DNA from 4 places in the Kocuria sp. PD6 genome. Region 3 is predicted to be linked to each of the others. Evidence: riboswitches for the same ligand, from Rfam matches in the RefSeq annotation. Region 3 holds a riboswitch; each other region holds the start of a gene.
The links. A riboswitch is a leader RNA that binds a small molecule or an ion and turns the genes downstream of it on or off. The one in region 3 is predicted to bind thiamine pyrophosphate.
Positions count from the first base shown of each region.

Region 1: linked by a shared signal. The riboswitch ahead of thiO (glycine oxidase ThiO) and the one ahead of Q9R22_RS07140 (bifunctional hydroxymethylpyrimidine kinase/phosphomethylpyrimidine kinase) in region 3 are both predicted to bind thiamine pyrophosphate.
Region 2: linked by a shared signal. The riboswitch ahead of Q9R22_RS01850 (3-oxoacyl-ACP reductase) and the one ahead of Q9R22_RS07140 (bifunctional hydroxymethylpyrimidine kinase/phosphomethylpyrimidine kinase) in region 3 are both predicted to bind thiamine pyrophosphate.
Region 4: linked by a shared signal. The riboswitch ahead of Q9R22_RS06515 (ECF transporter S component) and the one ahead of Q9R22_RS07140 (bifunctional hydroxymethylpyrimidine kinase/phosphomethylpyrimidine kinase) in region 3 are both predicted to bind thiamine pyrophosphate.

Region 1 is NZ_JAUZUS010000005.1:242,265-247,460, reverse strand. Features, by position in the region: gene Q9R22_RS06825 (putative glycoside hydrolase) at 1-187, shown strand, start outside; gene Q9R22_RS06820 (PhzF family phenazine biosynthesis protein) at 327-1,178, shown strand; gene Q9R22_RS06815 (thiol-disulfide oxidoreductase DCC family protein) at 1,151-1,591, shown strand; gene thiE (thiamine phosphate synthase) at 1,765-2,427, opposite strand; TPP riboswitch at 2,548-2,672, shown strand; gene thiO (glycine oxidase ThiO) at 2,662-3,948, shown strand; gene thiS (sulfur carrier protein ThiS) at 3,945-4,211, shown strand; gene Q9R22_RS06795 (thiazole synthase) at 4,214-5,155, shown strand; gene moeB (molybdopterin-synthase adenylyltransferase MoeB) at 5,152-5,196, shown strand, end outside.
Region 2 is NZ_JAUZUS010000002.1:53,962-59,157, reverse strand. Features, by position in the region: gene Q9R22_RS01855 (LLM class flavin-dependent oxidoreductase) at 1-914, opposite strand, end outside; gene Q9R22_RS01850 (3-oxoacyl-ACP reductase) at 916-1,680, opposite strand; TPP riboswitch at 1,726-1,859, opposite strand; gene Q9R22_RS01845 (hypothetical protein) at 2,377-2,598, opposite strand; gene nhaA (Na+/H+ antiporter NhaA) at 2,806-4,197, shown strand; gene nadE (ammonia-dependent NAD(+) synthetase) at 4,417-5,196, opposite strand, start outside.
Region 3 is NZ_JAUZUS010000006.1:63,692-68,887, reverse strand. Features, by position in the region: gene obgE (GTPase ObgE) at 1-326, opposite strand, end outside; gene rpmA (50S ribosomal protein L27) at 478-732, opposite strand; gene rplU (50S ribosomal protein L21) at 779-1,090, opposite strand; gene Q9R22_RS07140 (bifunctional hydroxymethylpyrimidine kinase/phosphomethylpyrimidine kinase) at 1,328-2,881, opposite strand; TPP riboswitch at 2,869-2,964, opposite strand; gene Q9R22_RS07135 (Rne/Rng family ribonuclease) at 3,045-5,196, opposite strand, start outside.
Region 4 is NZ_JAUZUS010000005.1:179,767-184,962, reverse strand. Features, by position in the region: gene Q9R22_RS06520 (ABC transporter ATP-binding protein) at 1-1,217, opposite strand, end outside; gene Q9R22_RS06515 (ECF transporter S component) at 1,214-1,837, opposite strand; TPP riboswitch at 1,896-2,002, opposite strand; gene Q9R22_RS06510 (DUF4235 domain-containing protein) at 2,124-2,396, opposite strand; gene mnhG (monovalent cation/H(+) antiporter subunit G) at 2,524-2,889, opposite strand; gene Q9R22_RS06500 (monovalent cation/H+ antiporter complex subunit F) at 2,886-3,149, opposite strand; gene Q9R22_RS06495 (Na+/H+ antiporter subunit E) at 3,152-3,799, opposite strand; gene Q9R22_RS06490 (Na+/H+ antiporter subunit D) at 3,796-5,196, opposite strand, start outside.

The DNA.
Region 1 (5,196 bases), on a different contig from region 3:
CGTGCGCCGCGGTCACACGTGGTGGCGCGAGTTCACGCACGGCTGGGCCGCGGTGAACTTCAACGCCGACCGCCGACGACGCCGCCGCGTCCGGGTGCCGCGCGGCATGGTCGACGTCCGGGGCCGGGCGGCGGGGTCCCACCTGGTGCTGCAGCCCCGCCGCGGGGTGGTGCTGCGGCGGGGGTGAGCCCACCGGGGGTGCGGGGCATCGCGTGCCGGACGCTCGTCCGGCAGGCGTGTGCGCCGGACATGTTGTCTCTGGCCGCGCCGTGTGGGGCCCGGGCGCGAGATGACACCCCGTCGGCGCATTGTGATGGAATCACCCCATGAGCCCAATACCTCGTCCGCGCCCGTTCACCCAGGTCGACGTCTTCTCCCGGGAGCCCTATCTGGGCAACCCGGTGGCGGTCGTCCTGGATGGCACCGATCTCACCGACGACGCCATGGCCCGCTTCGCGCGCTGGACCAACCTGTCCGAGACCACGTTCGTGCTCCCACCCACGGACCCGGCCGCCGACTACCGGCTGCGCATCTGGACCCCGGACCGTGAGCTGCCGTTCGCCGGTCACCCCACCCTGGGCTCGGCCCACGCATGGCTCACCGCGGGCAACACCGCGCGTGCCAAGGACGTCATCGTCCAGGAATGCGCCGCGGGCCTCGTGCGGATCCGCCCGTCCGACGACGGCGCACTGACCTTCGAGGCCCCACCCACCGACCGCACGGGAGACCTGGGCCCGGAACTGCTCGGGGGCGTGACCGCGGCCCTGGGCCTGCGGGACGAGCAGGTCGTCGCCCATCAGTGGGTCGACAACGGCCCCGGCTGGGCCGCGCTGCTTCTGGCTGGCGCCAAGGACGTCCTGGCGATCGAGCCCGACCTTCCCGCTCTCCACGGCGCCAAGATCGGCGTGGTGGGTCCCCACCCGCAGAGCAGTCCGCACCAGTTCGAGGTCCGCGCCTTCGTGGGTGGGACCGGCGGGTACGAGGACCCCGTCACGGGAAGCCTCAACGCGAGCCTGGCCCAGTGGCTCATCCGTACGGGCCGGGCGCCCGCGAACTACATCGCCCGACAGGGCACCCTCATGGGACGCAGCGGCCTCGTGACCGTGACGTCGGACGGGGACCACGTGTTCGTGGGCGGACACTGCACCGCGTGCATCGACGGGACGGTGCTGCTGTGAACCCCCGGGGCACCGAGCAGGGCGCGTCCCTGCACCTGGTCTTCGACGGCAACTGCGGGTTCTGCACGCGCTGCGTGGGATGGGCCCGGACACTGGACCGCCATGACCGGATCGCCCTGCACGCCTACCAGGTCCCCGGCGTACTGGAGCGGTTCGGACTGACGAATGCGGAGGGCAACGCGTCGGTGTGGGCCGTCCTATCCCGTTCCGGTGAGCGATCCTCGGGGGCGCACGCGGTGGCCGTGACCCTGGACACCGCCCTGGGCATCCGGGTGTTCGAGCCGTTCTACCGGTTACCGCCCGTGCGGTGGGTCCAGGACCGCGTGTACCGGTGGGTGGCCGATCACCGGGGGAAGTTCCCCGGTGTCACCCCGTGGTGCCAGCAGCACCCCGGGCAGTGCGGGACCCCGTAACGGTTCCGCTCCGCGTACCGAGCGAGCCGTGCCACCCGCGCGACGGCAAGACACTGCGGCGCCATGACTCCATGACTCCGCCCCGACGCGCACCACCCCACCGAACACGTCGCTACCCGAGCGGTGCCATCCCACCGCGGCGCCGCCGCTCCACCGCGTTCAAAGATCGGGTCTCACCCGGGCAGCGTGTCCCGCAGCGCCCGCGCCGCCGCGGTGACGTCCTGCGCATCGGTCACGGCCCGCACGACCACGATGCGCGAGGCACCCGTGTCGAGCACGGACGGCAACCGCGCGGTGTCGACCCCGCCGATCGCGAAGAAGGGCTTGTCCCCCGCGTGCTGAGCGGCGTAGCGCGACAGCTCGAGCCCCACGGCCGCGCGACCCGGCTTGGTGGGGGTCTCCCACACGGGCCCGGTGCAGAAGTAGTCGAGCCCGGCGTCGGCCACGGCGGCGTCCACCTGGGCCGGGGAGTGACAGGACCGCCCGATCACCACGTCGTCCCCCAGGACCCGCCGAGCCTGCGCGGTGGTGAGATCGCCCTGGCCCACGTGGAACACGTCCGCGCCGGTGAGCAGCGCGACGTCCGCACGGTCGTTGACGGCGAAGAGTGCGCCGTGCTCACGGGCGACGTCGGCGAGTACCTCGATGGCCTCGATCTCCGCGGCGGCCTCGAGGGATTTGTCCCGCAACTGGATGATGTCCACCCCGCCCTCGTACGCGGCGTGCAGAAATTCGCGCAGGTCACCGCGCTCGTGGCGCGCCGTGACGCACACGTACAGTCGCGCGTTCTCGAGGGCGGCGCGGCGCCCGGTACCCGTCTGGCTCGTGTGTCCCATGCGGCCATCGTGGCACGAACCGCGCGCCCGCGGACACCTCGCCCGATCAGCCCGCCGCGAAGTCCCCCTGCGTTCCACAGCTAGGGGTGATTAGACTGGCAGGGCCGTTCGTCGCCGTTCGACGAACTCCACGGGAGTCCGCACACGTTGGCAACAACCACCGCAGCGGGCTGAGAGGGCGTGAGCCGCCGACCGGATCACCTGATGCGGATCATGCCGCCGGAGGGAGGAACAATGCCCGAGCACCTCGGTGACCACGTGGTCGTGGCCGGAGCTGGTCTCGTGGGCCTGGCCACGGCCTTCGAACTACGACGCCGCGGGGCCGCCGTGACCGTCGTCGATCCCCGCCCGGCGTGGGGCGCCACCCGCGCGGCCGCGGGCATGCTCGCACCGATCGCCGAGACCCAGTACGGCCAGGAACGCCTCTACCCCCTCATGCGGTCCTCCGCCGCGGAGTACCCGGACTTCGTGGAGCGCGTCACCGCGGCCACGGGCCTGCCCACGGGCTACCGCACCGAGGAGACGCTCGTGGTGGCCGCCGACGCCGCGGACGCCCAATCCCTCTCCGACCTCGCGTCACACCAGATCGCCTCCGGGATGGACGTGCAGGAGATCTCCACGCGGGAGGCCCGGCACCTGGAACCGGCTCTTGCGCCGCGGTTGAGCGGTGCGGTACGGATCGTCTCCGACCGCCAGGTGGACCCCCGGATGCTCGCGGCCGCCCTGGTGGAGACCCTGAACTGCCCGCAGCTGACCACCATCGGGGACGTCCCCGACGCCGGACCGGCGCAGTGGCTGACCTCCCGCGTGGACACCGTGCTGACGTCCCGCAGGGAACCCCGGCAGGCCACGGGCGTGCAGGTGGACTCCGGTGAGGTGATCCCCGCGGACGCCGTGGTCGTGGCCACCGGGCTGACCGCCAACACCATGGGCGGGCTGCCCGAGGGACTCGACCTCAGATTGCGCCCGGTGTTCGGGGACATCCTGCGGTTGCGGGTTCCCGAGACCGCCCTGGCCCCCGGGGAATCGCATTTGCTCACGCGCACGGTGCGCGCCCAGGTCCTGGGTCGACCCGTGTACATGGTCCCCCGCGAGGACCGGACCCTGGTGCTGGGCGCCACGAGCCGCGAGGACGGGCGCGAATCCGTGCTGGCCGGTGGCGTACACCAACTGCTGCGGGACGCGCGCGCCGTGGTCCCCGCGATCGACGACTGCGACGTCCTGGAGATGATGGCCCGCGCCCGCCCGGGAACCTCCGACGACCTGCCGTACGTGGGGAAGACCTCGGTGGCCGGGCTCGTGATCAGCACGGGTCACTTCCGTCACGGCATCCTGCTGACCCCCGTGGCGTCCCGGCTCGCGGCGGAGCTCGTGACCGGCGTCCTGGACCCGCTCGCGGACCACGGGTCCGACGCCGCGTTCCTCGCCGACACCGACCCGGCCCGGCACTCGAACCCCGCCCCCGAGGCCCCGTTCACCACACCCGAGAGCTATCCCCAGATGCATGGAGGACTCGAATGATCGCGCCCGAGACCACAGACAATTCCTCCACGGCCGTCGTGAACGGCTCCCCCGTGGCGGTGACCCCGGGGTTGACGGTCGCGAGCGCCGTCGTCGACCTCACGGGCCGCGAGATCACACCTGAGGGCACCGCCGCGGACGGCCATCCCCTGGGGATCGCCGTGGCGGTGGACGACGCCGTGATCCCCCGCTCCCTGTGGGCCACGACCCCCGTGGAAGCGGGTCAATCCGTGGAGATCGTCACCGCGGTGCAGGGAGGCTGAACATGACCACGCACGGAACCCCCCTGACCGTGGCCGGGGTGGAGCTCTCGTCCCGGCTGATCATGGGCACCGGGGGCCTCACCGATTTCGCGATGCTCGAACGGGCCCTGCTGGCCTCCGGGACGGAACTGACCACGGTGGCCCTGCGCCGCTTCGCGCCCGGCCCCGCCTCGCCAGCGGGCGCGCAAGCATCCGGCACGGCGAACTGGGCGAGCGGTCGCGCGGGAGGTGGCGCAGCGGCGTCGTCGACCGGGACACCGCAGGACAGCCTGTACGGGCTGCTGCGCCGCAACGACATCCGGGTGCTGCCCAACACTGCGGGGTGCTACACCGCGCGGGACGCTCTGCTGACCGCTGAACTGGGGCGCGAGGCGCTGGAGACGGACTGGGTCAAGCTCGAAATCATCGCGGACGAGGACACCCTGCTCCCGGACGGTGTGGAGCTGCTGGACGCGACCGAGAAACTCGCTCGGCGCGGTTTCAAGGTCTTCGCGTACACGTCCGACGACCCCGTGCTCGCGCTGCGGCTCGAGGACGCCGGGGCCGTGGCCGTGATGCCCCTCGGTGCTCCCATCGGCACGGGTCTGGGGATCCTCAACCCGCACAACATCGAACTCATCGCGTCCCGCGCGTCCGTGCCCGTGGTGCTGGATGCCGGGATCGGCACGGCGTCCGAGGCGGCCCTGGCCATGGAACTCGGGTGCGACGCCGTCCTGCTCGCGTCCGCCGTGACCCGCGCGCAGGATCCCGTGGCCATGGCGAGTGCCATGAAGCACGCCGTGCTCGCGGGGCACCTGGCCCGCGGCGCGGGGCGGATCGCGCGGCGCACGCACGCCGTGGCGTCCTCGCCCATGGCCGGGCGCATCGATACCGCCGACGCGCCCCGCGGGGACTGGCCCGCGCCTTCATCCACCACCCCACAGCTGGAATCGCAGGTTTCATGAGCACCCCGCTACCACCCCTCGTGGCCCCCGCCTCCGATCTG
Region 2 (5,196 bases), on a different contig from region 3:
TGCGTGCGGCCCACGTACGTGACCAGACCGGGCATCACGATCACGGAACCGGGATCACGCCCGGCGCGGGCCACTTCGGCCTTCACCGCCGCGTAGTACTCCTGCGCGGCGGGCAGGTCGTAGGCCACGGCGTAGATCCCCTCTGCAAAGTCGGCCGCGAGTGCCTTGCCGGGCCCGGAGGCACCCGCTTGGAAGAGGACCGGTTCCCCCTGGGGGGAGGGCGGAACCGTGAGGGGTCCATCCACCAGGAAGTGGCGGCTCTCGTGGTGCAGGCGGTGCAGCTTGGAGGGCTCAGCCCACCGGCCCTCCGGGTCTGCGGTGACGGCGTCCTCGTCCCAGCTGGCCCACAGGGCGCGGGCCACCTCCACGAACTCGCGGGCGCGCTCGTAGCGCTCATCCTTGGTCGGCATGGCCCGGTAGCCGTGGTTGCGGGCCTCGGAGTCCCACATGGAGGTCACCACGTTCCACCCCGCTCGCCCGCCCGAGATGTGATCCAAGGACGCGAGCATCCTGGCCGCGTGGAACGGGGTGAAGAACGTGGTGGACACCGTGCACACCAGGCCGACGCGCTCGGTGGCCCGCGCCATCGCGGACAGCGCTGTCAGGGGTTCCAGGCTCCAGCGGGGCCCGCCGGAGACGTCACCCACGCTGTGCCCGTCCGCGAAGAACACCGCGTCGAACAGACCGCGTTCGGCAGTCCGCGCGAGCTCCTCGTAGTAGGCGATGTCCGTGAGGCGGTGCACCGGGGAGCCCGGCGCGCGCCACGCGGCCTGGTGGTGGCCGGCCCCGTAGAGGAAGGCGTTGAGGTGCAGCGTCCGGGCGGGTGTCCCGGGCGGCTGGTTCACCTGGGTGGGACGGGTGGACGCCGCAGGGGCGGCGGACGGGGTCCGCGCGGTGTCGTGCGGGGCGGCCATGTCAGTCCATCACCAGTCCACCGTCGACCACGAGGTTCTGGCCGGTGACCCCGCGGGACCAGTCCGAGGCGAAGAACAGGGCGGTGTCCGCGAACTCCTCGGGGGTGGTCACGCGGCCCAGGGGAGTGCCGGCGGCAATGAAGTCGAAGACCTCGTCCGGGGTGGCGGCGCTCGCGTCCGTGGTTCGCAGCAGGCCGCCGGAGATCATGTTGACGGTGATGCCCTGCGGGCCGAGATCTTTGGCGGCGGTGCGGGTGAGGGCGAGCAGGGCGGCCTTCGCGGCGGTGTAGTCGTGGTAGGGGACCACGGGGTTCTGGAAGAGGTTGGTGCCGATGTTGATGATGCGCCCCTCACCGGCCTCCATCATACCCGGGGTGACCGCCTGCATCACGTTGAGAGCGCCCACCACGGCGCCCTGGAACTGCTGCGTAAGGTTCTCGGCGGTCAGGTCCTCGAGGGTGGGTCGGGCGTCCCCGTTGAAGCTGAAGTCCACCAGGGCGTTGTTCACGGCCACGGTGATGGGCGCGCCGAAGTGCTCCCGGGCCCGGGCGACCATGTCCCGAACCTGGTGGGCGTCGGTCACATCCGCCTGGACCGCGAGTGCCCTGTCCTCCCCGAGTTCGCTGACCAGCGCGCGGGCCCGCTCCTCGCTGGAGTGGTAGTTCACGACGACGCGCGCGCCCTCCCGCGCGAACGCCCGGCTGAGGTGCTCCCCGAGCCCGCGGGCTCCGCCGGTGACCAGGACGATGGTGTTCTCGATCCGCATGCTCACTCCTGTGGCTCACGGCGAAGAAAGCGGTGCGCCACCTGCGCGGTGCGACCGTGACATCCCTTCGCCAGTACTAACTGGACAGGTTCAACGGGTGTCATCTCAGCCGCTGCGGTCCCCCACTCCGTGCCAGGTGGGCGAGAAGGGGGAGGGTGGCGGCACCCCGTGTCACTGGTGGTCAGTGTAGTCAAGGAGGTTTGGCGAGGATCAAGTGAGCGGATTGACCGAGAAGGATGGGGTCGCAGGGAACCCTGATAGGAAAGTGGCGAGACCAAATAACCGGCAGCGCGCTCGGCGGAGGGGCACGGCAGCCAGAACGGAGACGGGTGAATGTCACACCCAACAGCCGCTTCGCGGGCAAGGAACGTCGGATGGGTGCTGTGGCTCGCAGCGGTACTCGCCTGGATCGGAGGGCTTGTGGCGGAGCGACTCGTGTACTCCGGATCCCTGTCCTGCGAACTGGGCGACGGAAGCTCGATCTACGGTGAGCCGGGGTGGAGCTGGGTGCCACTGGGCCACACATGCACCTGGGAGAACGTGGGCGGCGTGACAGTCGTGGACGAGCCGTCCATGATGATTCTCGTACCGCTGCTGGTCCTGTTCCTGTGGGGAATCAGCCTGATGTTGACTCGTGTTTCCAAGCCACAGCCGCACCGCAGTCCGGGATAACCGGTCCCGCCGGTGGCAGCTCGGTCAAGACAGGCCGTTGCTCGCGGGGCGGCGCGCCGCTCGACGGCGCTGTGCCGCGACTTCTGCACGCCGTTCTTGCACCGCCTTGGTGAGAAAGATGACGGCGAAAAGCAGTTCCAGGGTCATGAGCAGCCATGATTCCCGCGCTCCAATGAAGGTGATCACGAAGAGGGCCACCATCGCGGACCCCAGGATCAGCAAGCCCACCGAATTCCGTTTCAGCATGCCCCCACCGTAGGCAGGTCACTGCCAGATCGTCTCGTGTCCCGGGTCGCAGCGACAGAGAAGCCGAGTGGGTTGCTGCGGGACCACCTTCTTGAAAGCCGCCCCGCGTGCGCCGCGCAAAAGCGCCCTGCTACCCTTGCTGGCTGGTGTGCCGGGAAGTCTGGTCGGCGGTAATGAGCGTGATGCCCGTCGACATTGGAGAAGTCCATGCCCCTGCACCACACGACCACCCCTGCCCACCGTGAGCCCGGATCGCCGGAGCCCGTGGAGCGGGAAGAGTCCTCCGGCTTCGTCTCGGAGCCCGGTTTCTTCAACCATCCTGAGCTCCCGTGCGAGCCCGACCACCCCTCGGGCGGTGTCCTCTCCCGCCTCCAGGACGTCCTGCGCCGCGAGACCGTGGCCGGCATCCTCCTGGTGGTCGCCGCCGTCATCGCCATCGTCTGGGCAAACTCGCCCTTCGCGGAGAGCTACTTCGCGCTGCGGGACCTCGAGGTCGGTTACGAGCCGTGGCACTTGAACCTCAGCCTCGGCGCCTGGGCCGCGGACGGACTGCTCGCGATCTTCTTCTTCCTCGTGGGCCTGGAGCTCAAGCGCGAGTTCGTCGCGGGTGATCTGCGGGACCTCGGCAAGGCAGCGGTGCCGATTGCGGCGGCGGTGGGCGGCGTCGTCCTCCCGGCTCTGATCTACGCGGGCGTTAACCTCGGCAGCCCCGAGACCCTGGGCGGCTGGGCGATCCCCACCGCCACGGACATCGCATTCGCGGTGGCCGTCCTCGCGATCGTGGGCTCGCACCTGCCCAGCGCGCTCCGCCTGTTTCTGCTGACGCTCGCGGTGGTGGACGACCTGCTGGCCATCACCATCATCGCGATCTTCTATACGGATGAGGTGCACGTGCTCCCGCTGCTGCTCGCGCTCGTCCCGCTGGCCGTGTTCGGGCTGCTCGCACACCGCTTCCCCCGCTTCTTCGCGCACCGCACGTGGGCCGCGTGGGTGATCTTGGTGCCGCTGGCCGTGATCACGTGGGCCCTGGTCCACGAGGCCGGGATCCACGCCACGGTTGCCGGCGTGCTGCTCGGTTTCGCCGTCCCTGTTCTCGCGGGGAAGGCCTCCGGGGAGCCCGTGGAGCTCGCCGAGCACCTGGAGCACCGCGTCCGGCCCCTGTCCGCCGGGTTCGCGGTGCCGGTCTTCGCGTTCTTCTCCGCGGGCGTCACGGTGGGCGGCTGGGACGGATTGACGACGGCGCTCGCCGCCCCCGTCACGCTCGGCATCATCGCGGGACTCGTGCTGGGCAAGCCCCTGGGCATCATCTCGGCAACGTGGCTCACCACCGTGCTCACCGGACGCAAGCTGGACCCGTCCTACCGGTGGATCGACCTGGTGGGGATCGCGCTGCTGGCCGGGATCGGGTTCACGGTGTCTCTGCTGATCTCGGAGCTCAGCTTCGACCCGTCCGCAGCCGCAGGGGACCAGGCCAAAGTGGCCGTGCTGACCGCCTCGGTCCTGGCGGCCGTGCTGGCCGGCGGTGTGCTGGCGGTCCGCAACCGCCGCTACCGCAGCGCGTCACCCCGGGTGTTCGGGAACGACGCCGCAGAGGCGTAGGGACCGGGGGCTTCCGTCCCCTGCGGTGGTCGTTGCGGAGGGCATGTGCCGGGCGCTTCCCGGGGCCGAAACTGTGTCAGTCGCGAGGTCGGGTCGCGTGGAACGGGGCCGTGCCATGGCACTCCACGACGCGCTGAGGGCCCGCATCACCGGGGCCCCAGTGAGTGACGCCGCCGGGCACAACCCGCTCGGCGGCGTCGGCGCTGAACGGGAGCGGGTTCAACCCTCCCGCCACCACGCATCCGCCGGGGTCACTGGCACGGTGCGCTTGTGGCGGGAGCGCAGGAAGGTCTGCTCCAGCTTCTCCGCGACCTCCTCGGGGACGTCCTTGCCCTCGAGGAAGTCGTCGATGTCGTCGTAGCGCAGGCCCAGCTCGTCCTCGTCGGTGCGGCCGGGGTTGTCGTTGAGCAGGTCCGCGGTGGGGACCTTGCCGACCAGCTGCTCCGGCGCCCCCAGGTACTCCAGCAGCTGACGGTTCTGCCGCTTGTCCAGCCCGGCCAGGGGCAGGAGGTCCGCCCCGCCGTCCCCGAACTTGGTGAAGAACCCGGTGATGGACTCCGCAGCGTGGTCCGTGCCGATCACCAGCAGGTTGTGGTCCCCGCCCACCGCGTACTGCGCGGTCATGCGCACGCGGGCCTTGGTGTTGCCGCGTGTGAAGTCGCTGAGCTGCTCACCGGTGGCGGCGGCGTAGGCGGACTCGAAACCGCGGACGGCCGGCGCGACGTCGTACGTGATGACCCGGTCCGGTTGAATGAATTCGAGCGCCGCCTGGGCGTCGGCCTCGTCGTGCTGGATCCCGTGAGGCAGTCGCATGGCCACGAACTCGGCCTTGATCTCGTCCTCGCGCAGTTTCTCGACCGCGAGCTGGGCCAGGCGCCCGGCCAGGGTGGAGTCCACGCCGCCGCTGATCCCCAGGACGAACCCCGCGGTGTGCGTGGCCTTGAGGTAGTCGCTCAGGAAGTCGACGCGGCGTTGGGCCTCCCGCTCCGGATCGATCTG
Region 3 (5,196 bases):
AGCAGGTCCGCGAGCACGTTGCCCTGCCGGTCCTTGACCACGGTGCCGTCCGGGACGGAGAGCACGAGGTCCTGGCCCTTGAAACCGTGGCGCATGTCCCCCTTGCCGGGCTCACCGTTGGGGGCCTTCTGGTGGGGTGCGTGGTGGAAACCCAACAGCGTGGTGGACTGACCGTCCACACGCAGGATCACCGAACCACCGTCGCCGCCGTTGCCGCCGTCCGGGCCGCCCAGGGGCTTGAACTTCTCGCGCTTGACGGACACGCAGCCGTGGCCGCCGTTACCGCCCGTGGCGTGCACGATCACTCGATCTACAAAACTAGCCACGCGGCTCCTCGGTGGTAGGGGTCACCTGCTGCGAGCGGGTCGACCGGGGTCTTCTGAAAAGACTAGAGGGTGAGCGCGTGAAGCGCCCACCCTCTAGTGGTCGCCGCCACGGAGTCGTGGCGGCGGGTGGACCCAGGGGTCCGAACGAGAATTACTCGGCGGTCTGAATGTTGACCACGCGGCGACCGCGGCGGGTGCCGAATTCGACGGCGCCAGCGGCCAGGGCGAACAAGGTGTCGTCCTTGCCGCGGCCCACGTTCACGCCCGGGTGGAAGTGCGTACCGCGCTGGCGGACGATGATCTCGCCGGCGTTAACGGACTGGCCGCCGAAGCGCTTCACACCCAAGTACTGGGCGTTGGAGTCACGGCCGTTGCGAGTGGAGCTCGCACCCTTCTTGTGTGCCATGGTGTGTGCCTACCTTCGTTGGAAACGTATGTGGGGAGCCGGATACTCAGGCGTCGATGCCGGTGACCTTGACGGTGGTCAGTTCGGCGCGGAAGCCCTGACGCTTCTTGTAACCGGTCTTGTTCTTGTACTTCATGATCGAGATCTTGGGACCGCGCAGGTCCTCGACGATCTCGGCGGTGACCTTGACGTTCGCCAGGGTCTTGGAGTCGGAGGTGACCTTGTCCCCATCGACCAGCAGCAGCGCAGGAAGCTCTACGGTGCTGCCTGCCTCGCCGGCGACGCGGTCAAGGGTCACGAGGTCTCCGATGGAAACCTTCTCCTGGCGGCCGCCTGCGCGGACAATCGCGTACACCACTTGGGAACTCACTTCTCTCGACATCTATGGACTACGTGTGTGGGTCGGGCGTACTCCTGGAGGACTGCGAATGTCGAGACATCACGCCGCGGTGATCCATGACCGACCGCATTCTCCGCGTGGCTATCGCATCGATTCAGGATGTCCGCCCGAGTGTGCCGCAACCTGGTGCGTGAACTGGATATGACACACACCGGCGCTCGGCACCGACACCCCAGCCTACCCGATCACCCGAAGTCATGCCAGTTGCGCCGCGGCGCGCCGCTCGCCCTCTGGCGACGTCGCCGGGGTCGTCTGCGCGAAGAAAGCCAGCTCGAGCGCGCACGCCCGGTGGAACGCGCGGCGCATGTGCTCCCTGGTGGCCGGGTCCGCGTGGGCGGCCTCCCGGTCCACGATCCCGCGCACCGACTCGGTCGCGGTCTGGAAGTCCGGATCGTCGTATGTGCTGAGCCAGTCGGCGAACGGGTGCTGCGGTCCCGCGACGCGGGCACGACGGGTGAGCTCCGCACCCACGTGGGCGTAGAGCCAGTAGCACGGCAGGATCGCGGCGGAGCCCACCGCGAAGCCGTCCTGACCCGTGCGCGCCAGCAGGAAGTCCGCGTAACTGCTCGTGACGTCACTCGGCGGCATGGGCTCCCGGTCCCCGAGCCGGGCGCGATGCAGCGCGGACTCGACCGAGACCACGGAGGCCGACGCCGCGGCGAAGTGTTCGCGCGAACGCTCGTCCGGGGCGGAGGCCGCGAGCAGGGCCAGCGCCCGGGAGTAGTACTGCAGATATTGCATGTCCTGGTCCAGGTACAGCTCGAACTCGCCCGGGTCCAGGGTGCCGTCCCCGAGGCCCCGGATGAACGCCAGGGCGGCAATGCGTTCACGCACCGGGGCGCTCTCCTCCCACAGTTCGTCGGTGAACCGGGGGCCCTCGGATTCCGCGGCGGCCGTCATCACGAACGCCGGATCCGTGACGAGGTGCTGGACGTGGTGCATGTGGTGCACGGGACCGTTGCCGTGACCCACGTGCAACTCGTCCGCGCCGCGCAGTGCACCACGCAACCATGTGCGGGCCGTGCGGATCGCCTCGGGCCAGTCCCCGGTCCGCGCCACGACCGTGGCCACCGCGGAGGACAGCGAGCACCCGGTGCCGTGGGTGTTACGCGTGTGCACCCTGCGACCCTCGAACAACGCGGCGGGTTCGTCCTGACCGGGGAGCAACAGGGCGTCCGGGGTCGTGTCCCCGGCCAAGTGGCCACCTTTCACGAGGACCCGGGTATGGAACGCCGCCGCGACCGCGCGTCCCTGCTCGAGCGCCTCGTCCCAGGTCGCGGCCACGGGGCGCTCGGCCAGCACCGCGAGTTCCGGGAGGTTGGGGGTGATCAAATTCGCGTGGGGCAGCAGCTCCCGCAGGGCCCGTTCGGCGTCCGGACGCAGCAATCGCCCGCCGGCCGTGGCGACCATGACGGGGTCGATCACGACCACGGGTGCGCGCCCCACCATGAGCCAGTCCCGGACCGTGTCGATGACCTCCACGGAGCCGAGCATCCCCACCTTGATCGCGTCCAGGGTGACGTCCCCGGCGACCGCGTCCAGCTGGTCCCGCAGGACCTGGACGGGTGGGGTGTGTACGCTCACGACGCCCCGGGTGTTCTGGGCGACCACTGCGGTGATCACACTCAGCCCGTACCCGCCCAGTGCGGCGATGGATTTCAGGTCCGCGGCGTGACCCGCCCCGCCCGTGGGATCGGTTCCGGCAATAGAGAGGACGCGGGGTATGGCGGTAGAAGGCGTGGTGTCCACGACAATCCCTTCGCTAGTACGAGCTAGATCAGGTTCGACGGGTGTGTTCTCAGCCGCAGTGCGCAGCACCCCGTGTGTGTGTCCCCGATCATGCCACAGGGGCACCCGGAATCCCGGGTGCCCCTGCGGTGCTCGCGTGGCGACGGATCCAGCCGCCGGTCACTCAGTCCTGCTTGCCGGTCATCGTGATGTCCTGAGCCTTGATGCCCACACCCACGATGGTGGGCTGGTCACCGGACGCCGCGGGGGTCGCGGCCCCGGCCTCCGCGGTGAAACGGCTGACCTGCCGTTCCTGCGTGTACTCGTGGGTCTCCACCCTCGCGGTTCCGGGCGCGGCCGCCGGCGCCACGGCACGCCGCGACCCACGACGCCGTCGGGCCGGAGCCGCCGGCGCCTCCGCCGGCCGGTTCCCGCCGGCGGACGACGCCGCCCCGGAACTCTGCTGCTGCGCGGCACTCGTCTGCCCTGCACTGGATTGCGCAGTCCCGGAGTTCGACGGCGCGTGTCCGGCGGCCGACCGCTTCGACACGGCCTCTCGCGGCTGGGGCGCGGCGTCCGCATCCTGAACGGCACCCTCGGTCGAGGTTTCGTCCTCGCCCGCATCCGTGAACGCGGCGCTCAGCGAATCCAGGGACAGGGCCTCCTGGGTGCCCTCGCTCCCCCGCTGCTCAGACTGCCCGTGGGGCAGTTCGATGACCTCGCCGTGGATCGTGAGGCTCGCGGACGAGTCCCCACCGGAACGGTCCTCGGACCGGGAATCCCCGCGCGAGTCGTTCCCGGAACCGTCCCGGTCGGAACCGTCGTTCTGCACGGCGTTGTCCTCGCCCTGCTGACCGCGACCGCGGCTGCGCTTGCCGCGGCGCTTGCGGCGACGGCGCCCGCCCTCGGACTCCCCGTGGGAGTTCTCGGACGCGTGCTCCCCGCCCTGCTGACCGCGGGAGGTCTGCTGCTCCTGGGAACCGGTGTCCTCGGCCTGCCCGCCCCCGGACTGCGGTGCGGTGCCCTGGGAAGCATTCCGTGCGGCGTCGCCGGACTCGTCGTGGGAGGAGGCCGCGGCGATGTTCGCTAACGCCGTGCGGGTGGCCTCCACGCGCGCCTGGTCCGGCTCGTCCGAACCGTGGTGCTGGTTGCCGTTCCTGGGCTTGTCCTGCGCACCGTTGTGCTGCTTGTTGCGCGAACGCTTACGCTCGTGTCGAGTGCCGCGCTGGTCGGAGGGAGCCGCGCCGGAGCGGCCCTTCAAGGGGTGGTCGTGGACCACGACGCCGCGGCCCGCGCATTCCTCGCACGGCTCGGAGAAGACCTCGAGCAACCCCGTACCCATGCGCTTGCGCGTCATCTGCACGAGACCCAGGGAGGTCACCTCGGCCACCTGGTGCTTCGTGCGGTCCCGGCCCAGGCACTCCACGAGCCGGCGCAGTACGAGATCGCGGTTGGACTCCAGAACCATGTCGATGAAGTCCACCACGATGATCCCGCCGATATCACGCAACCGCAGTTGCCGCACGATCTCCTCGGCGGCCTCGAGGTTGTTCTTGGTCACGGTCTCCTCGAGGTTGCCCCCGGAGCCCGTGAACTTGCCGGTGTTGACGTCCACCACGGTCATGGCCTCGGTGCGGTCGATCACGAGCGATCCGCCGGAGGGCAGGAAAACCTTGCGCTCGAGGGCCTTCTGGATCTGCTCCTCCACGCGCATGTGCTCGAAGAGGTCGTCATCGCCGGTCCAGCGCTCGAGGCGGTCCAGCAGGTCGGGCGCCACGTAGGTCACGTAAGCCTCGATGTTGTCCCACGCCTGCTCGCCCTGGACCACCATGGCGGAGAAATCCTCGTTGAAGACGTCCCGCACGGTCTTGATGGTCAGGTCCGGTTCCGCGTACAGCATCTCCGGGGCCAGCGTCTTGGTGGACTTGGCCTTGTCCTGGATCTGCTCCCACTGCGAGCGCAGCCGGTTGATGTCGTTGGTCAGCTCGGTCTCGGAGGCGCCCTCCGCCGCAGTGCGCACGATCACGCCCGCACCCTCCGGCAACCGGTCCTTGAGGATCTTCTTCAGCCGCTGGCGCTCCACGTCCGGGAGCTTGCGGGAGATCCCCGTCATGGAACCGCCCGGGACGTAGACGAGGTAGCGACCGGGCAGGGACACCTGGCTCGTGAGCCGAGCACCTTTGTGCCCCACGGGGTCCTTGGTGACCTGCACGAGCACGGTGTCCCCGGACTTCAGGGCATTCTCGATCTTGCGGGGCTTGCTGCCCAGCTCGGCGGCGTCCCAGTCCACCTCACCGGCGTAGAGCACGGCGTTGCGGCCGCGGCCGATGTCCACG
Region 4 (5,196 bases), on a different contig from region 3:
GTCAGCGCGAGGGTGGACTTCCCCGCGCCGTTGACGCCTGTGACGGCCAGCGCCTGCCCCGCGCGGACGTCCACGGTGATGTTCTCGGCCGCCGGCGCCGCCCCCGTGCGCACGTCCGGTTCCGGGTACGCTTCCCCGCGCCGCCACGCGGCGAGCGCCCGACGACGCCGCCGCGCGAGCGCCCGCCGTCCCGGTTGGCTCCGGGACACGGCGAGATCGCGGGCGCTCAACAAGGTGGTGCCCGGTGCGACGGCGGCGGACACGGTGGTGAAACCACCCGTATCCTGCGCAGACTCCGCGACATCCGAAGCCCTCATGGGCGACGCGGCCGGCGCATTCTCCGTAGGCACAGCGGGCGGCGTGATGCCGTGTGGCGCCGCGGAGGCAGCCGTCTGCCGTACCGCGGGATCCATACCATTCGAGGCATGCACGGGAGTGCGAGTGCGCGGCACCCAGCCGGGGACCCACGTACCCTGGTGCTGCAGCAGGTCCCGGGCGTCCTGCAGGGTCTGCTGCGCGGGGCCGTCGAAGGCCACCCGACCGTCGTCGCCCAGCACGATCACACGGTCCACAACCGGTTCCCACAGGGCCACCCTGTGCTCCACGACCACAAGGGTGGTCCCGTCCTCGCGCACCGCATCGGCCACGGCGCGGCACAGCTGCTGCGCCCCCTCGTGGTCCACGCTCGCCGTGGGTTCGTCCAGCAACAGCAGCCGCGGGCACATGGCCAGGGTCCCGGCGAGCGCGAGACGTTGTTTCTGCCCCCCGGACAGTGCCGTGGTGGGGTGGTCGAGCGGGAGCTCCAGACCCGTGCGCGCGAGCGCTTCCCGCACGCGCGGCCAGATCCGCTCGCGGGGGACGGCGAGGTTCTCGAGGCCGAACGCGACGTCGTCCCCCACGCGCGAGAGGACCACCTGCGTCTCGGGGTCCTGGTGCATGAAGCCCACCGTGCCGCGGGCGTCGCGCGGGTCGACACCCCCGACGCTCAACCCGCCCGATGCGGAACGGCCGTCAGGGTCCTGATCCACACCGGCCAGTGCCTGCAGGAGCGTGGACTTGCCCGCCCCGGACGGGCCCAGGAGCAGGACGCGTTCGCCGGGCTCGATGATCAGGTCCAGGTCCACCAGACTGGGCGTCTCGCGGCCGGGGTGATGCCATCCGAACCCCTCCAGGACCACCCGCGCGCCCGTGAGCTGCACGGTCGGTTCCGCGGTCATCGGCGCACGGCGCCGGAGGCCAGTGCTCCGAGGACACCCGTGGCCTGCAGGGCCTTCATCACGGCCCACATGAGCAACCCTGCGATCACGGCCCCGGAGAGCGTGGTCAGCGCCGCGTAGACGACCTGCTGATCCAGGGCCCACTCGAAGTTGTACATGATGTTCTCGCTCACGCCCAGGAACAGCCCGGATACAGCCCCACCGATCGCCGCGGTCACGGGACCGAACCGGCGGTAACGGGTCAGGAGGAACACGACCTCCACACCGAGGCCCTGCACCAGACCGGAGAGCACCACGAGCCACCCGAAATGCGTTCCCAGGAAGCCCTCGATCACGGCCGCGAGCAACTCGCAGAACAGGGCCGCGCCCGGTTTGCGGATGATCAGGGCGCCCAGGGTACCCGCCACGAGCCAGCCCCCCGCGATGAGCCCCGCGGACGGCGGGTAGGCCACCGTGCCCGCCGAGACCGCCGGGTACAGGAGGTTGGACCACATCCAGAAGATCACGGCGCACACCGCGGCCAATACGGCGGTGACCACGATGTCCACGACCCGCCACGACGAGCTGCGGTTGCCGCTTGTGCGAGGTGTACGGGTGGGGGTGTTACCGACCTGCGTCATGCTGAATCCTCCTGAAGATCCCAGGAGGGGAAGAACACCACCCGCCGTTGCGAGCGGGTCCTTGAGATACTCGACTCCCTAGCGCCGGTACGAGCCGGATCAGGTTCGAGGGTCTGCGCTCACGCGCACTCTCAGCGCCGCGGTGGCGCTCCCCTGTCGTTGAGACGCCAGTCTAGACCACGACGGCGGGTGGCCGGGCATCTCGCGTGCCCGGCCACCCGCCGTCGTGCGTACGTCCTACGCGGCCCCGGCCCACCCGTACAGGGGGGGCGCGGGACCCGCCGGCTCAGATCTCGCTCTGGGAGCTGCGGGAGGGATCGGAGTCCTTGGACTCGAACTTGGCCACCTGGCGGGAGATCCCCACCTTGATGACGGTGCCCACCACACCGGTGATCACGGCCCAGATGATGATGTCGGTCCAGGCCTCGTCCGGGTCCGGGTTCTTGGCGGGGGGCTCGTTGCCCGTGACCTGCTTCCACACCGCGGACAGGCCCTTATTGGCCAGGGCCACGCCACCCAGGGACGCCACCGTGCCGAAAATGTCCATTACCTTGTTCATGAGGTTCTCCTTGTCTTGTGGGTGCCGGCGGCACCGGGCGGCCGACGACGTCGTGCTCGTTGCCCAGCATACGAAGCGCCGGGCGCGACGGGGCGGAAGGAACCCGGTCCCACCGAGAATTACGTCCTCAGCGAGATTCTTCCTCGCCGACGCGAGCGACGACCTCGCGCAGCTCGTCCTCCACGAGGTTCTTCTGGTTCAGGTGCTTGGAGCGGTAGGCGGCGCGGCCCACCATGTGCGCGGACACGGGCACCGTGAGCAGCTGGAACAGCCACGCGAGGATCATCAGCGGGATCATGCCGGGATTGCCGCTCTCGATCGCCACGGCCGTGAGCAGCAGGAGCAACCCCAGGACCTGGGGTTTGGTGCCGGCGTGCATGCGCGAGAGCAGATCGGGGAAGCGCACCAGACCCACCGCCGCGGCCAGGGACATGAGGGACCCCCCCACGAGGCACAGCAGCGCGATGACGTCCAGGACGGTGTGCCAGTTCATGAGCGCTCCAACCCCACATTGCGCGCGACCGTCACAGACCCCAGGAAGCCCACCAGGGAGATGATCACGAGCAGGATGATGTTGCTGGAGTGGTGGTTGTACACCATCTCGATGGCGAGACCCGCACCCACGATCGCGAGCAACACGTCCGTGGCGATCACCCGGTCCAACAGGGACGGGCCCTTGGCCAGCCGGTAGATCGTGCCCGCGGCCGCCACGGTGAGAATCGCACCGCACACCCACACGGCGACGTCTAACATGGTCATGGCCGCTCCTCCCCACGGCCGTCCAGGGCCTTGTTCATCTTGGTGGTCGGCGACGCGACGGCACCGGAGGCGTCCGCGCCGCCCGCGTCACCCGAGGCCTCCAGTTTCGCGAGGTCCTCCTTGGAACCCATGATCTTGATCCACGCCGCCTCGATATTAAGCGCGGACTCCCGGAACGACTCCGCTTCCCCCGGCGTGGAGACGTCCAGCACGTGGAAGTACAGGATCCCGTTGCCGCGATCCACCTCCACCACGAGCGAGCCCGGGATCAGCGCCATGGTGTGACCCACGGCCGTCATGAGCAGGTCATTGTTCTGCCGCAGCTTCACCCGCAGCACTGCGTTGTGCACCTTGGGGCCCTGCATGAGCGCGACACCGAACACGTGGATGCTGGCCCGGGCCACCTGCCAGATGAATGTGACCACGAACAGCGCGAAATGCAGGACGTTGAACCGCCCGGACAACCGCACCGGGGGCAGCGTGAGCGTGCGGGTCACGAGCACCGCGAGGATCAACCCGAAGACCAGGTTGCCCACGCTCCAGTCACCCCACAGGGCACCCCACACGACCACGAGCCACAGGATCAGGGGCAGCTCGGCCCGCAAGGAGTTCCGGGAGCGTCGCTGCATCGGGGACGTACTCATCGGCCCTCCTCGCTCACACCACCGGGACCCACGGGGGCCAGCACGGCATTGACGTATCGATCCGGATTGCTCAGGTTCTCGGACGCGTTGTCCGCGAGATCGAACAGCGGCCCGGCGAAGACTGTGAGTGCCACACCCACCGCCACGAGCGCGGTGGTCGCGCCCACCATGGTCCCGGGCAGCAGCACCACGGGGGACCGGCCGGAGAAGCGGCTGCCGGACTTGCCCGCCACCGCGCGGGACGTGCGGGGGCGGCGGCCCTCCGCGGTGGTGGCGCGCAGCACGGGGTCCGGGTACTCGGCGTCGTCCACGTTGCGCAGGAACACGCGGTTCCACACGCGGATCAGGGCCATGAGCGTGAGCAGCGAGACGAACACGGACACGCCCACGAGTAGGTAGCTCAGCCACGTCCCGGCCTCGACACCGGCCTCCAGGAGGGCCACCTTGCCCAGGAAGCCCGAGAACGGCGGGATGCCGCCCAGGTTCAGGGCCGGGATCATGTACAGCACCCCCAGCAGCGGAGAGATCTTGAGCATCCCGGCGAGGCGGTCCACGTTGGTGGAGCCACCGCGGCGCTCGATCAGCCCGGCGACCAGGAACAGGCTGGTCTGGATCACGATGTGATGCGCGATGTAGTAGACCACCGCGGCCAGGGCGGCCTGCGTGCCCAGTGCGATGCCGAAGATCATGTAGCCGATGTGACTGATCAGCGTGAACGAGAGCATACGTTTGATGTCGATCTGGGCGAGCGCGCCCAGGATGCCCACGATCATGGTCAGCAACGCGACCCACATCAGCAGATCTTTGATCTGCGTCCCGGGGAACAACAGGGTCTCGGTGCGGATGATCGAGTAGACGCCCACCTTGGTCAACAGGCCCGCGAACACCGCGGTCACCGGTGCGGACGCGGTCGGGTAGGAGTCGGGCAGCCAGAAGGACAACGGGAAGATCGCGGCCTTGACACCGAACGCGATCAGCAGCATCAGGTGCAACTGCATCTGGGTGCCCTGCGGCAGGTCCGCGAGCTTCACGGACAGGTCCGCCATGTTCACGGTGGCGGTGGCGCCGTAGATCATCCCCAGGGAGATCAGGAACAGGATCGAGGAGATCACCGAGACGACCACGTAGGTCACGCCCGCGCGGATCCGCTGCGCCGTGCCACCCATGGTGAGCAGGACGTAGGAGGCGGTCAACAGGATCTCGAAGCCCACATAGAGGTTGAAGAGGTCACCCGCGAGGAACGCGTGGGACACACCCGCGACCAGCAACAGGAACGTGGGGTAGAAGATGGAGATGGGGCCCTCGTCGTCCCCGCTGGCCACACCCTCGCTGACCGCATAGATCAACACCGCGAGGGACACCACCACGGAGACCACGAGCATGAGCGCGGACAACTG